DNA from 4 places in the Priestia sp. FW507-14D1A genome. Region 4 is predicted to be linked to each of the others. Evidence: riboswitches for the same ligand, from Rfam matches in the RefSeq annotation. Region 4 holds a riboswitch; each other region holds the start of a gene.
What was found. A riboswitch is a leader RNA that binds a small molecule or an ion and turns the genes downstream of it on or off. The one in region 4 is predicted to bind cobalamin.

Region 1 (3,529 bases), on a different contig from region 4:
CATTGGAAAAGCAGTCGTTTTGAAGAACATGGATTTACCGTACAAAAACGAAAAACATCAAAATTTCATTACGGGACAATTGATATACAATAATAAACAAAAAAGTAAAATGAATCCTGATCATTGAAAAAACTTCCAAAACCTTTTAGGAATTAAAAAGTTTTGGAAGTTTTTTTTATGAATTTCATCTAAAGTTCATAAAAGTATGATATATTTTTGAACATAAAAATACTTTTGTGTTTAAGCATCCAGCAAAAAAGGAATATCTTGTATAGGTTTCCGCTCGGTGTGACAACCTCAAATAGAAGAAGGAAGGTGCTAACTAAAAAGTCTTCGAATGCCCGTAGGCAGCATAAATGAATAAGCAAATATAGGTAAAAAATTAATAAGTATGTTACAATACCTAGTGAGTTATAACAATGAATTTTACGATATGAAAAGACCATATGGGAAAAGATGAGAAAGGAAAGATACGAATGCCTAGATGGATAAAAAGAATGCTAATTGTATTTATTACAGTATTTACATTTGGGCTTGTCACTCCACCAGAATATTTATACGTTGATGATGCAAAAGCGGACAAGCAACATAAAGCAGGGTATGTAAGAGAAACAACTCCTGTCACAGCTGTTATAGAAGATATTCATTTGCCATATGAAGAACCAAAATATGAAGACGTTTCATCATTTGTTACGTATGCAATGGAATCAGCTGAAAAACAGTCAGTGGAAAAATTTGGAACAAAAATTGGACCTGTCATTGAAGATGAATTTCGTCTAGCAGTGTTACCTAAAATTGAAGAAGTGCTGACCGACATTGGCACTGAACGTGAACAGTCGATTCAGAATCTCGAGATAAGCGAGCACCCTGCTGCTGGCTACGGTGAAAAGATTTTCCATGTATATGACCGGGAAACCGGTCAGGACTTAATACGATTTCATGTACGGCGTGAAAATCCTCCAAAAGATGGATACTGGTTTAATTTTCACTATCATGCGGCTGCAGATAATTTTCAGAAGCATTATGATTTAGGGAAAATTTATTGGAACCGAAACATGCCGCCTAAATGGTTTAGCTGATAATAGACACAACATTCTGCGATTTCGAAATGTTAGCTTTTTTAAGCTAGCATTTTTTTACGTCTAAAACCGTTATGGTCTAAATAAGCTGAAACATTAGCACAATGATAAAAAAATCGTTTATAATGAAGTCAGACTTCTTACCATAGAATAGGGAGAAGGAACGAATAGATGTTGGAGGTAACATAATGAAACAATTTACGGAAGAAAAACAATTTCGCGAACAAATTAAGAACGAAACACTAAGCGTTGGAATTTTTACGACAACGTGGTGTCCTGATTGCAAACGTTTGGATATGTTCATTGATGAAATCGTTGACGAAAATACAGATAAAGCATGGTTTAAAATTGATAAGGATGAGTTTGAAGAACTTTCTGCTGAAAACAATGTAATGGGTATTCCTTCTCTTCTTGTATATAAAAACGGTGAAAAAATTGCACACTTGCACAGTGCAAATGCTAAAACGCCTGAAGCGGTCCGTGAATTTTTAGCAACTCTTTAATTCCTTAAGCTGCGAGAGCATTCTCGCAGCTTTTTTTGTGAGAATGGCTATTTCCATTTTTCCATGAGTGGGGTATACTAGGACAAGTGAATAATCGTAAAGCAATAAGGTCTCAATTTAAAGATTGAGTGAAAAGGGAAGTCTGGTGAAAAACCAGCGCGGTCCCGCCACTGTAAGCGCTCTGTGCGTAAGTCAGGAGACCTGCCTTATTGTTAGCTGTGAAACCTTCGAGGAAGGGTGAAGCAGGGTAATGAACATACATATCAAGTATAGTGAACGGATTCTTTTCCTGCTTATCTTGACGTTACCTGCTTTGCTTTCAATTGAAAGTAAAGCTTTTTTATTTTGAAGCTGCCTGCGAGCAGTATACATAGTCAAAGCGGAAAAACGGGATAGCGCTGCTTTTTGCATGATCATTTGCTTTTTCTTTAACGTGGAGGTTTCGTATTCACAATGAACAATATATAGGGGGAGTATTTAGATGAAAAAATGGCTTTCGTATTCCATTATTGCACTGTTAGTCATCGTACTTGCTGCATGCGGTGCAGGCAACCAAAGCAACAGTGATAAAAAAACGAAGCAAGATACGGAACAAACGTCACAAGCTGCATTTCCAGTGAAGGTAAAAGACGCGCGTGATAAAGAAATCACGTTGAAAAAACAGCCTAAGAAAATTGTTTCCTTAATGCCAAGTAATACGGAGATTGTATATGCCCTTGGCCTTGAAAAAGAATTAGTCGGTGTTACAAGCAACGATGATTATCCTAAAAGCGTAAAGAAAAAAGCGCAGGTAGGAGATATGAACGTTAATGCGGAAAAAGTTATTGCTTTAAATCCTGATTTAGTGCTGGCACACGCTTCAAGTATGGGCGTTTCGGATGAAGTATTTAAACAAATTGAAAGTGCGGGTATTCCGGTATTTGTTGTAAAAGATTCAACAACGTTTGATACGGTTTATGATTCTATTACGCAAATCGGTAAATTAACAGGTAAAACAAAAGAAGCTAATCAAACAATTAAAGACATGAAAGAAAAAGTAGCTTCAATTGAGAAAAAAGCAAAAACGATTTCAAAAGAAGATCGTAAAAAAGTATGGATAGAGGTATCAGGAGCTCCTGAGATTTATACAACAGGAAAAGGTACGTTCATGAACGAAATGCTTACTATGATCGGTGCGGATAACGTAGCAGCTAGTGAAAAGGGTTGGGTTAAGTTTTCTGAAGAGCAAGTTGTTAAGTTAAACCCTGACGTTATTATCGCAACGTATGATGCAGACAAAAATGAGATTATGAAGCGTCCCGCTTGGAGCAGCATGACTGCTGTAAAAGAGGGTAACATCGAGAAGGTTGATCAAAACAAAATCAATCGCTTAGGACCTCGTATTGTAGATGGCTTAGAGGACTTAGCAAAAGCAGTATACCCTGAGGTGTACAATAAATAAGAAGAGGGACCATATTCCAGTTCGAATTGAAAAGGGGATTGGTCCCTTTTCACATCTTAAAATTGAAGAACGGCCTGAGCTTTTAATCATGAAAACCGAGACTTCTTATAAAACATACAGCTCAGGGGTTTTAGGAACAGGCATTACGGAAACGGACACCTTTTACAATCGATTTGTTCACAAAGACTATTATTCAGATACTCCTTCTTTGGAGTATGAGCAATATTTGATGAAAGAAAATGTGCGCCATGAGCAAATCGTAGGGTTGATGACAGCCGTTTGGTTAAAAGAAAGAGCGGTTTACTGTTATGAAGGCTACGGAGTAAGAGTAGCTTCCGTGATAACGGCTGGAGTAGGAAACGCAGTAGATATTACAGCTGATGAAGCTGTCCCGTTCTATTCCTCTCCCGGTACAATTAATATGTTTTTTTTCGTGGAAGGTACGCTTACGGATGCAGCGTTTTTACAGCTTTTTATCGCGGCCACAGAAGCTAAAACAAAAACGC
Region 2 (3,529 bases), on a different contig from region 4:
TGCGTCCAACCGTTTTAGCTCCTAAAAATAAATCAAACGCACCTTTTCTATAGACAATGCCGATATCTTCTTGAACAGCGCCATAGCAAGCCATACCGCATCCATTAATACCAAGCTTCAGCTCTTTTGGCATGTCCATTCCCCCGAGGCGTTTTTGTAATTCTTCCGTATGTGGAATAGCATCGCTTTTTTCTCCGTCACAAAAATCACACGCTTTAATTGTGAACACATCTCCGACCGGAGATAGTAAAAAGGAAGCTGCTTGGAGCTTTTTAATAATCACATCTGGCTGAGCCGTTGGGATTTGCAGTTTGATTTGATGGTCAGGTGTATACTCCATCGTACCTTTTTCACCAACAACTTCTGCTAGTGTTGTCATTTGAACAGGCGTGAATTTCTTATTGGCAAGTCCTGGACTAATCGCCACTTCGAAAATAGACTGTACTGGCTGACGTACGACCGCAGAAGTAGGTTCACCTAAAATTGCTTGAAGCGCTTCTTCTGCAAGAGCTCGTGAAGTTGCTGTTTCTTCTGTTTTGGTCTGAACTGCTTCAATAGTCGAAGCTGTTTGCTTTACAGTCTCTTCTTGATCGAGAGCCCATGGTTCTGCTTCTTTTCGAAGTCGCTGATGCGGTCTTAGCGGCTGCTCCGTTTGGTTGAGGGTATATTTTCGCTGATATCCGCGCGGTGTAATCATTAAATCGTCGTAAAAGAACGTAGATGAATTTCCGACAACAACGGTAGTCAGCATGCCAATTTCATGATTTAACATGTCTTTTAAGTTGGTCATTACGACTTCTTCACGGTCACGATAAGCGCTTTTCACAAGACCAACAGGCGTATCAGGGGAACGATACTTTAATAGAATTCTTTGCGCTTCAACAATTTGTCTTGTTCGTCTTCCGCTCTTTGGGTTGTAAAAAGCCACTACAAAATCTGCTTGTGCAGCTGCTTCAATTCTTTTTTCGATTAGCTCCCAAGGCGTAAGGTGGTCACTTAAACTAATTGTACAAGCATCGTGCATCACGGGCGCTCCAAGGAGAGATGCGCATGAATTGATAGCCGAAATGCCAGGAATTACTTCCAGCTCTACGCCCGTTTCTTTTTTCCAGCCTTTTTCAATCAACACTTCATACACAAGGCCTGCCATTCCGTATACTCCCGCATCTCCGCTCGAAATGACAGCTACGGTTTTTCCTGCTTCAGCTTGCTTTACAGCTTCCTGTGCACGGCTTACTTCTTCGGTCATTCCCGTACTAATAATTTGCTGATTCGTTAACAGTCCTTGAATTAATTCCACATAGGTTTTGTAACCGATGATCATATCACTTTCTTGAATGGCTTCTCTTGCTCGCTGTGTAATATGTTCAAAGCTTCCCGGCCCAAATCCAATAACTAAAAGTTTACCTTTCATGCTAGCTCCTCCTTTATGCGTTACTTTTTACTTTGTCAATTCCTTCTATGGAGTCACTGTTTTCCGGAGAAACGAAACCATTTTGATCATATTCATAAATAAGCGATTCCTTTATACTGCAGCCTCCTGCTAAATGTTCTTCGACAATCCGATGAGCCACGGTTTCAGTGACCTGCTTGTACCAATCTCCTGAAGGATAGACGATAGCTACAGGAGCATCTTTGCATCGTCCGTTACAACGTGTACGCGTTGTATGAACCGTTTCATCCAAATCCAGTTCTGTCACTTTATTTCGAATAGCTTGCGTGGCTTCTTCTCCACCTTTTCTCATACAGCTGCTTCCATTACAAATCAATACGTGATGTTTTGTTCCATTTAAGTTCCACGTCGTCACACTCATTCGCTCCTTTACTAAAAAAAGCGCCTCTATCAATGATAGAGGCGCAGAAAAATTCAAACTAAGTTTTTGCACTTCCACCTATATCCCGTAGGGTAAGCTTCGCATTAGAAAAAGGCTGGTTTCCTGACTTCGATTCATCACTTGATTGCGCCTTCCCGAATACAGTGGCATATGCAATCAGCTCATCTTCACAGTGGCGGGTACCGCGCTGGCTTCACACCAGACTTCCCATTTAACGCAATGTGGACATTGCGCACCTTTTTTGCACGATATGTAGTTTTGCGATACGAGAAAAACCCGCTTCGCTAATATGCGAGCGGGTAAAACGTCAGAATAAGAGTGTACACGAATGCCACTTTAAGCCAACGTTTCCCTTCCCGCTCCCCGGAGAAATAGAAACTTCACAATAAAGACAGGTCTCCTGACTTGTGTATCATTCTACTTGAGAACCTTCCCGTGATTTTTCCACAGTGGTTATACTCGTTCGTCCACACTTACAGTTGCGGGGGCAGTACTGGTCTTTCACCAGTTTCCCTATTAAGCCTTCTTGGCATCTTTACTGTTGCTGTTTGATATATATGAACCTTTTAAACTATCAGAATAATAGAAGTAACTACCATATCATAGCGTACATTTTTTTTTATTTCAACTCTATTCTTTTTATAGGATATAAAGAGCCATAAAAAAACAAGAGCAAAAAATCAGCTCTTGTTTTTCTACTTATATAGCTACCAATGTTAAATGAGGATCATTATAATACACGACTTCTGAAAGAACTTTACAGCCATTTGTTTTGGCAAAAGCTTCTCTCGCCTGCTTTTCAGTTTCAAATTCAAACATTTTCATTTCTTTTCCAGCATATACCGTCAGTACCCACATGAAAAGATTCGCCTCCGATTATTGTAGTGATCGCTATATCCACATTATGACGAAACCATTTCCTTTTGAAAACCCATTCTACAAAACTTGTCACAAGAAACTTTTAAAAATTTAAAAACATTTTAACTTCTGTAAATGAACAAAATGTACAAAAGGTTTAAGCAGTATTGTACCTTTTTAAAAAGGTGCTTTTTTAACCAACTGTTGATTCACCAGTAAAAAAATATATAGTATTTATAAAAAAAAAGAAGCCAGACAGCCGGCTTCTTTTTTAAGAAAGGAAAGAACAGACATCACAATCCCGTTCTGTTCTTTCCTTTGCATAAAAATACACTAATTAAATATCCCTTTCTTAAAGCAGAATCATGTTCGACTGAACATAGTAATAGAGAAGCTTATACGTATGATTCAATGAATCTTGATGCGTTCTCTCAAACGCATGAGAAGAATCAATTCCTGGACCAATCAAGCCGTGTACGATATCGTGTCCGGCACGAATAGCAGCAGAAGCATCTGATCCGTAAAACGGATAAATATCTAATTTGTACTGAATATCATGCTGCTTAGCTAGCTCCACTAAATGCTTTCTCAAACCGTAATGATATGGGCCGCTTGAATCTTTTACACAAATAGACACGGTGTATTCATCAGTAGATTGTCCATCTCCCATAGCACCCATATCAACCGCTAAGTATTCTACTGTTTGAGGCGTAATGTTCGAATTTCCTCCGTATCCAATTTCTTCATTATTTGAAATGAGAAAATGCGTAGTGTATGGCAGTTCGATCTGTTCTTCTTGAATTATTTTCATGAGCTGAAGCAATAAAGCTACGCTT
Region 3 (3,529 bases), on a different contig from region 4:
AAAACAAAAGAACAGTTACGCGTTAAACATAGGAGTAAAAGGTTCTTCACGTGTTTTTTCGGATAAGAAGAGAAAGTAATTTTGATCATTGAGGAGGAACTTAGAATGTTTGGATTTGATGCAGATGTATCGCCACTAGTGCGAATTAAAGTAATTGGAGTCGGCGGTGGAGGAAATAACACCGTTAACCGTATGATTGAACACGGTGTACAAGGAGTAGAATTTATTGCCGTTAATACGGATGCTCAGGCGCTTAACTTATCTAAAGCAGATGTAAAAATGCAGATTGGTGCTGCATTAACGCGAGGATTAGGTGCAGGAGCTAATCCAGAAGTGGGAAGAGAAGCAGCCGAAGAAAGCAGAGAACAAATTCAAGAAGTACTGCAAGGCGCAGACATGGTATTCGTAACAGCTGGCATGGGTGGAGGAACCGGTACTGGAGCAGCCCCGGTTATTGCCCAAATTGCCCGTGAACTAAATGCTTTAACAATTGGAGTAGTCACTCGCCCATTCAAGTTTGAAGGAAATAAACGTACGAAGCAAGCAGTAGGCGGTATTACTGCGATGAATGAATCGGTAGATACCCTTATTGTGATTCCAAACGACCGCTTGCTTGAAATTGTCGATAAAAAGACGCCTATGCTTGAAGCATTCCGTGAAGCAGATAATGTTCTTCGCCAAGGTATTCAAGGTATTTCAGATTTAATCGCTGTTCCGGGGCTGATTAACCTTGACTTTGCTGATGTAAAAACAATCATGTCTAATCAAGGATTTGCGCTTATGGGTATCGGACGAGCTTCTGGATCAGACCGGGCAATTGAAGCGGCGAAAAAAGCGATTTCTAGTCCGCTGCTAGATGCATCGATTGATGGAGCAAGAGGCGTGCTGTTGAACATTACGAGCGGCAGCAGCTTGAGTCTTTACGAAGTACAGGAAGCAGCAGATATTGTCACGTCTGCTTCTGATCAGGACTTAAATATGATTTTTGGGTCCGTGATTAATGAAGATTTAAAGGACGAAATGATGGTAACCGTTATTGCCACTGGATTTGATGATGAAGATGTTTCACCATCAGCTTCTACTTCTAGAGTTTCAAGAGCACGCTACTAAATTAAATAACCAGCTTTTATGGTGGCAATTGTTTTTCAATTGCCTTAAAAGGGAATCCGGTGCAAATCCGGAGCGGTCCCGCCACTGTAACAAGGAGCCTTATGTCAAAAAGCCACTGTCTATTTAGAGACGGGAAGGCGGTATAAGGCAATGACTTGAAGCCAGGAGACCTGCCATAAATCGCAGCACACAATAACCTACGAGGATAGGGAGGTGTTTTGGCAGAATCAAAAATAAGATAAACAAGGGATACGTTTATCTGAATTTGTATTGAAGACAAGCACTTCTTTTTAGAAGTGCTTTTTTTGTGTATTAAAATAGAAGGTGGAAAAATCAATGATAAATAATAAAAAACTCGTATCTATGATATTTCTTGTGTTACTTTGCCTCACTGCTTGTGTTCCTAATGAAGAGAGCATAAGTATAAAAGAAAAAAAGAAAACGGATAAAAGTGTGACGTTTTTATTTAATTTTACATCTGCAACGCTTGATCCTCATACGGATGATAATTATACAGCAGTTCGTGCGGGAGTAGGGGAGACGCTTGTTAAAATCAGCAATGATTTAAAAATAAAGCCCTGGCTTGCTGAAAAGTGGAAAACGGAAGATAACGGTCTTACGTGGACATTTACGATAAGAAAGAATATTACGTTTCAAAATGGTAAAGCGCTAGATGCAAATGCCGTTAAGTCTTCTCTTCAAAGAACGATAGATCAAAGTTATGCGATGAAAAACGCTTTAAATATTAAAGAAATGAAAGCGAACGGTCATGCGCTGACAATTACATTAAAAGAACCAATGCCTAAATTTCCTTCTGAGTTAGTACATCCAAACACAGCTATTATAGATGTTGATGTTTCTAATATAGCTAAGAAGCCTATTGGCACAGGTCCATTTCAAGTTTTGACTTTCGATCAAGGAAATCAAGTGAAGTTAGAAAGATATGAACATTATTGGAATGGGAAAGTAAAATTAAAAAATGCGATCTTTGCATTTAACGAAGATGCTAATGCGCGCGTTGCGGCTCTTCAGTCCGGAACAGCCGATATTATTTATCGCCCGCCTTTAGAAAGTTTGGGCACTTTACAAACAGATCCGTCTTTTAAGGTAAGTGGAGTACCCAGTGTGCGTACACATTTATTACTTTATAATCAAACCAATGACGCATTAAAAGACGAAAATGTAAGAAAAGCTATCGATACCTTACTGAACCGAAAAGAAATTGTCAGCAGCATCATGAACAATCAAGCGGCAGCAGCTCGAGGTCCATTTTTACCTCAATTTCCTTTTGCTGATAATAATGCTAATGAGCAAAGAGGTATGCCATCTGCTAAAAAATATTTAGAGAAAGCAGGCTATCAAATCAAAAATGACAAACCAATGAAAAATGGAAAGCCACTATCGCTCTCTCTTGTCACATACAGCTCTCTACCAGAACTTCCTTTGATTGCTCAGCTTATACAGTCTAATGCCAAAGAGTTAGGAATTACTATTAAGATTCATCTCGTTGAGGACAGCGATGAATATGTAATGGCAAAAGACGATTGGGATTTAGCACTGTACAGTCTTATCACTGCACCTAGAGGAGATGCAAGCTATTATTTAAGTACGAACTATTTGCCGGGCGGTGGTTTAAATGCCAGCCGGATTGATGACGATAAGCTAACAAAAATGATAGAACAGTTAAATTCAACAGTAGATGACGCAAAGCGAGATCAGTTAGCTAAGCAAGCAACCGCTTTGATTAATGAGGAAATGCTGACGTCATCGATTGTACATCCAAACATTGTTGTTGCTTATAATCAAAAAGTGAAAAACTGGACCACAAATCCAAGCGAGTATTATATGCTGACTCAGCATTTAGACGTAACGCCATAGTCAATATTGTGTTGTTCCTATAGGAAAACGAGAAAGTATACAATGATAGATAAAAGGATGTGACAGTAAACGTGCAAGAAGTACAAACGTATCAAATTAAAGAAGTAAAAGAAAAGGATGCGGAAGTGATTCAGTTTGTCATGAATATGCGGAATGAGCTATTTCTTATGATGGAAAAAAATCAGCTTCCTGTGGATTTGCTTCATTTTAATAAATATTATGTTCAAGCGAAAGGCGCTGCTTTTTTTGCAGCTGTCACGGAAAATCAACAAGTAATTGGAACAATTGGTTTATACGCTTACGATGGAAGGTTTCATGCATTAAAAAAGCGATATGAACATAAAACTGCAGCCGAGATTGTAAAATGCTATGTCGATCCAGCATACCGGCGTCTAGGCATTGGACAGCAGCTGTTAAAGGCAGTGGAACAATTTGCTCAAAGTCATTTTTATGACACGTTGTATCTGCATACTCATCCTTTTTTACCGGGGGCTATTCCATTCTGGACTTCACAAGATTTTATCGAAAGGCTTGCTGAACA
Region 4 (3,529 bases):
TATGCCTCACACGTAAAGCCTCTAGATTCGCTGATGGTATTCTTTGCAGATTATGCCCAGTATGTACTTATCGTTTTACTCGGCTTGTTTTTACTTATTAATAAAAACGGCAGCCGTGTTGTAGCATTTCAAGCTTTGTGTGCTTGTGCCACAGGAGTCATTATCAATAAAGTGATTAGTTTATTTGCTTATCGAGATCGTCCGTTTATCTCTCACCACGTGAATCAGCTTATTGATCACGCCGCAAATTCTTCATTTCCAAGCGATCATGCTACATCTGCATTAGTTATCACTTTTACCATTTGGCTGCATTTCAAACGTTCAGGGCGCATGTGGGTTGTCATGGGCGTACTCATTGCCTTTTCACGCGTATGGGTTGGCGTTCATTATCCATTCGATGTGTTAACAGGAGCCGTTCTAGGCTGCGTGCTGGCGCTGTTTATTCATTATGTTATTTTTAATACGAAACTGATGAGAGCTATTACCAACTTGTCTATTTTTCGAAAATCAGCTTATGACGAACAGTCTCAATATTATTAAGAAAAAGTCGCAAATACGCGGCTTTTTTTATTGGGGAATTTTTAATGTATTTAATACTTGTTTTTTAAAATTAAATTGTGTACAATTAAATTACAGAAACGATAAACAAAAAACTTTTAATAAAATTAATGAAAAAGAGGAGAGGTTTATACATGAAAGCTTTATATGAAACAACAGTCGTTAACACAGGTGGAAGAACAGGAGAAGTTCACTCTTTAGATAACATCTTTAACTTAGACGTTGCAACACCTCCAGCGCTTGGTGGAGAAGCAACAACAGCAACAAACCCAGAGCAGCTGTTTGCAGCTGGATACAGTGCTTGTTTCAACAGCGCGTTAGAATTTATGTTGAAAAAACATAACGTAGAAATCAAAAGCAGTGAAGTAAAAGCTACTGTTCAGCTGCTTCCTGATAAAGCTGATCAAGGAGTGAAAATTGGAGTAGCGCTTGAAGCTCATATTGAAGGCTTAGATTTAGAAACAGCGAAAAAATACGTAGACCTAGCTCACTCATACTGCCCGTATTCAAAAGCAATCAGCGGCAACGTAGACGTAACGGTAGAAGTAGTTTAATTGCTTTAAAAAGCCCTGCTAAGCATGTAAAGCTTAGCAGGGCTTTTTTATTTGAATTTTCTCTATTCATTTGTAAGCGGTACTAGTATAATGAGGAAGAAAATGAATCATTCGCACAGTTTAGGTGCTCTTACATAGCGTAAGAGGTAACAGGGAATCGAGTGCAAATCTCGAGCGGTCCAGCCACTGTAAGCAGGGAGTTTTCTATCTTATCGTCACTCAAAATGGGGAAGACGGTAGAAAATGATGATCTCAAGCCAGGAGACCTACCTATTCTGTACACTTGACTCTTCTAGGAAAGAGGCGGTGTATCAAGGTACGCAGTGAGCAATTGCTGTTTATTTTCATATGCCGACACGTCCTCAATTTCTATAGAATTGAGGCTTTTTTACGTTTTATTTTAAAAAAAGGAGTGTAGGAAATGGAAGGTTTATCAGTTTTTTTACTTGTCTTTTTATTAGGAATCAGGCACGGATTGGATGCAGATCACTTAGCTTTTATTGACGGCCAGACCCGATATAATTGGAGAATGGGCAGCCGTTTTGCCCCGTGGGTCGGAACGCTGTTTTCACTAGGTCATGGAGGAATGGTGGCCGTCACGGCCGGGGTGCTGGGCGTGGTGATGAAGAATTTTACGTTTCCATCATATTTCGATCATTTTGCATCTTGGGTATCCATTATCTCTCTCTTTCTGATTGGAACATTAAACACATATCATTTGCTTCGAACTAAAAATAAAGAAGAAGAGTTTCAGCTGAGCGGATTAAAAGGGAAGTTTATTCCGAAAATCGCAAAAGGAACAACGAATCCTTTTTTAATTATTCTTGTAGGGGCATTGTTCGCTTTAGCAGCCGAAACGGTCAGTCAAACGGCCGTGTGGTCTCTAGCTGTAGGGAACGCAGGCAAGTATACGCCGCTTTTGTTGGGACTAGTGTTTATGTTTGGCATGATGCTTACAGATACAATCGATTCGATGATTGTACACAAAATGGTAAATGAATCGAGTAAATTTGGACAATCTGCTTCCCGCTTGATGGGCTGGGTTATTGTTGTCCTCGCGTATGGTGTGTCGTTCTATTTAGCATTCACTTTCTTTAACCCATGGGCCGAAGTAAACTTTGAAATGGTTGGCGTTATTCTGTTTATTTTTTTAGTGTCTATGTTTGTTTTTGTGAGTGTGAAGTCAAAAGGGAAAAATATTAAAATAAATGTCAATTAGTCAAACGAAAGCTTTAATCTGTTGAAGATTGAAGCTTTTTTGTATGAATTTGTTGAAGTTTATGGCTATTTTCGGTCGGTTATGAATAAGTTAAAGTATTATCTGTATTTAAAGGATGGAAAATTGTCTGAAAACCATTATAATTAAGGATAATTTAAGGTCGTTATGTGAAACGTAGAACATAGTTATACGTACGATAAATAAAAGCATTTAATGCAAGCAGCAGGGGTTTTCTAGAGGAGGAATTGATTTGAGTCAGGTAATGGTAGAACAAAGCGTGTTTAGTTATTTAAAAGAACACGAACAAGAGATGCTCGAAGATTTAGTGGGATTTGTGAAAAAAGAATCACCGTCCTACAGTAAAGAGTTAGTAGATCAGTGTGGAAAGTATTTAACGCAGCTGTTTCAAAAGCGTTTAGGGGTAGGGTACGAAATCATAGAAGAAAAAGAAGTAGGAAACCACTTGAAATTTACGATTGGAGAAGGAGAAAAGCAGCTTTTAATCATCGGTCACTTTGACACGGTGTGGGAAAAGGGAAGGCTGAGTCTAAGAACAGAGGGAAACAAGCTGTACGGTCCGGGAATTTTAGACATGAAAGGGGGCATTGTACAATCTATATGGGCGATTAAAGCGATTCAAGAGCTTGGCTTACCGCTGGATAAAAAAATTGTGTTTTTCTGCAATTCGGATGAAGAGATTGGGTCAATTTCTTCTAAAAAATACATTGAAGAAGAAGCGCAAAGAAGTGAAGCAGTGCTAGTAGCGGAACCGGCGGTGGCGGGTTCAGGTGCGTTAAAAACGTCGCGCAAAGGAGCGGGAATTTTTACCGTAAAAGTATGGGGACGAGCAGCACACGCGGGTAATCACCACAAAGAAGGAATCAATGCGATTGAAGAGCTGGCGCGCCAAGTGATTTTCTTGCAGAGCTTAACAGATTATGAAAAAGGTACAACGGTGAACGTTGGGACATTTACGGGAGGCAGCGGTACAAATGTAGTGCCGGAATATGCAGAAGCGCACGTGGATTTACGTGTTTCTACAGAAGAAGAAGCAAAACGCATGACGGATATTATTTTGAATTTAACACCCATTTTAAAAGGGATTAAGCTCGAAGTAACGGGAGGCATGAATCGTCCTCCGATGGTCAAGTCTAAACAAACGGAAGAGTTATTTGAATGCGCTCAGTCAATCGCGGCC

Region 1: linked by a shared signal. The riboswitch ahead of AC3WJG_RS19525 (ABC transporter substrate-binding protein) and the one ahead of AC3WJG_RS23015 (HoxN/HupN/NixA family nickel/cobalt transporter) in region 4 are both predicted to bind cobalamin.
Region 2: linked by a shared signal. The riboswitch ahead of AC3WJG_RS14865 ((2Fe-2S) ferredoxin domain-containing protein) and the one ahead of AC3WJG_RS23015 (HoxN/HupN/NixA family nickel/cobalt transporter) in region 4 are both predicted to bind cobalamin.
Region 3: linked by a shared signal. The riboswitch ahead of nikA (nickel ABC transporter substrate-binding protein) and the one ahead of AC3WJG_RS23015 (HoxN/HupN/NixA family nickel/cobalt transporter) in region 4 are both predicted to bind cobalamin.

Annotation. Positions count from the first base shown of each region.
Region 1 is NZ_JBYSWQ010000006.1:7,894-11,422, reverse strand. It holds gene AC3WJG_RS19540 (class I SAM-dependent methyltransferase) at 1-93, shown strand, start outside; gene AC3WJG_RS19535 (YpjP family protein) at 477-1,079, shown strand; gene AC3WJG_RS19530 (thioredoxin family protein) at 1,268-1,582, shown strand; cobalamin riboswitch at 1,673-1,805, shown strand; gene AC3WJG_RS19525 (ABC transporter substrate-binding protein) at 2,064-3,023, shown strand; gene AC3WJG_RS19520 (adenosylcobinamide amidohydrolase) at 3,004-3,529, shown strand, end outside.
Region 2 is NZ_JBYSWQ010000003.1:248,965-252,493, forward strand. It holds gene cobJ (precorrin-3B C(17)-methyltransferase) at 1-1,414, opposite strand, end outside; gene AC3WJG_RS14865 ((2Fe-2S) ferredoxin domain-containing protein) at 1,428-1,808, opposite strand; cobalamin riboswitch at 1,911-2,090, opposite strand; cobalamin riboswitch at 2,209-2,387, opposite strand; gene AC3WJG_RS14870 (hypothetical protein) at 2,535-2,693, opposite strand; gene AC3WJG_RS14875 (M42 family metallopeptidase) at 3,046-3,529, opposite strand, start outside.
Region 3 is NZ_JBYSWQ010000009.1:37,635-41,163, reverse strand. It holds gene ftsZ (cell division protein FtsZ) at 106-1,110, shown strand; cobalamin riboswitch at 1,113-1,303, shown strand; gene nikA (nickel ABC transporter substrate-binding protein) at 1,447-2,988, shown strand; gene AC3WJG_RS23475 (GNAT family N-acetyltransferase) at 3,060-3,529, shown strand, end outside.
Region 4 is NZ_JBYSWQ010000008.1:92,888-96,416, reverse strand. It holds gene AC3WJG_RS23025 (undecaprenyl-diphosphatase) at 1-540, shown strand, start outside; gene AC3WJG_RS23020 (organic hydroperoxide resistance protein) at 693-1,112, shown strand; cobalamin riboswitch at 1,218-1,400, shown strand; gene AC3WJG_RS23015 (HoxN/HupN/NixA family nickel/cobalt transporter) at 1,534-2,331, shown strand; gene AC3WJG_RS23010 (M20 family metallopeptidase) at 2,594-3,529, shown strand, end outside.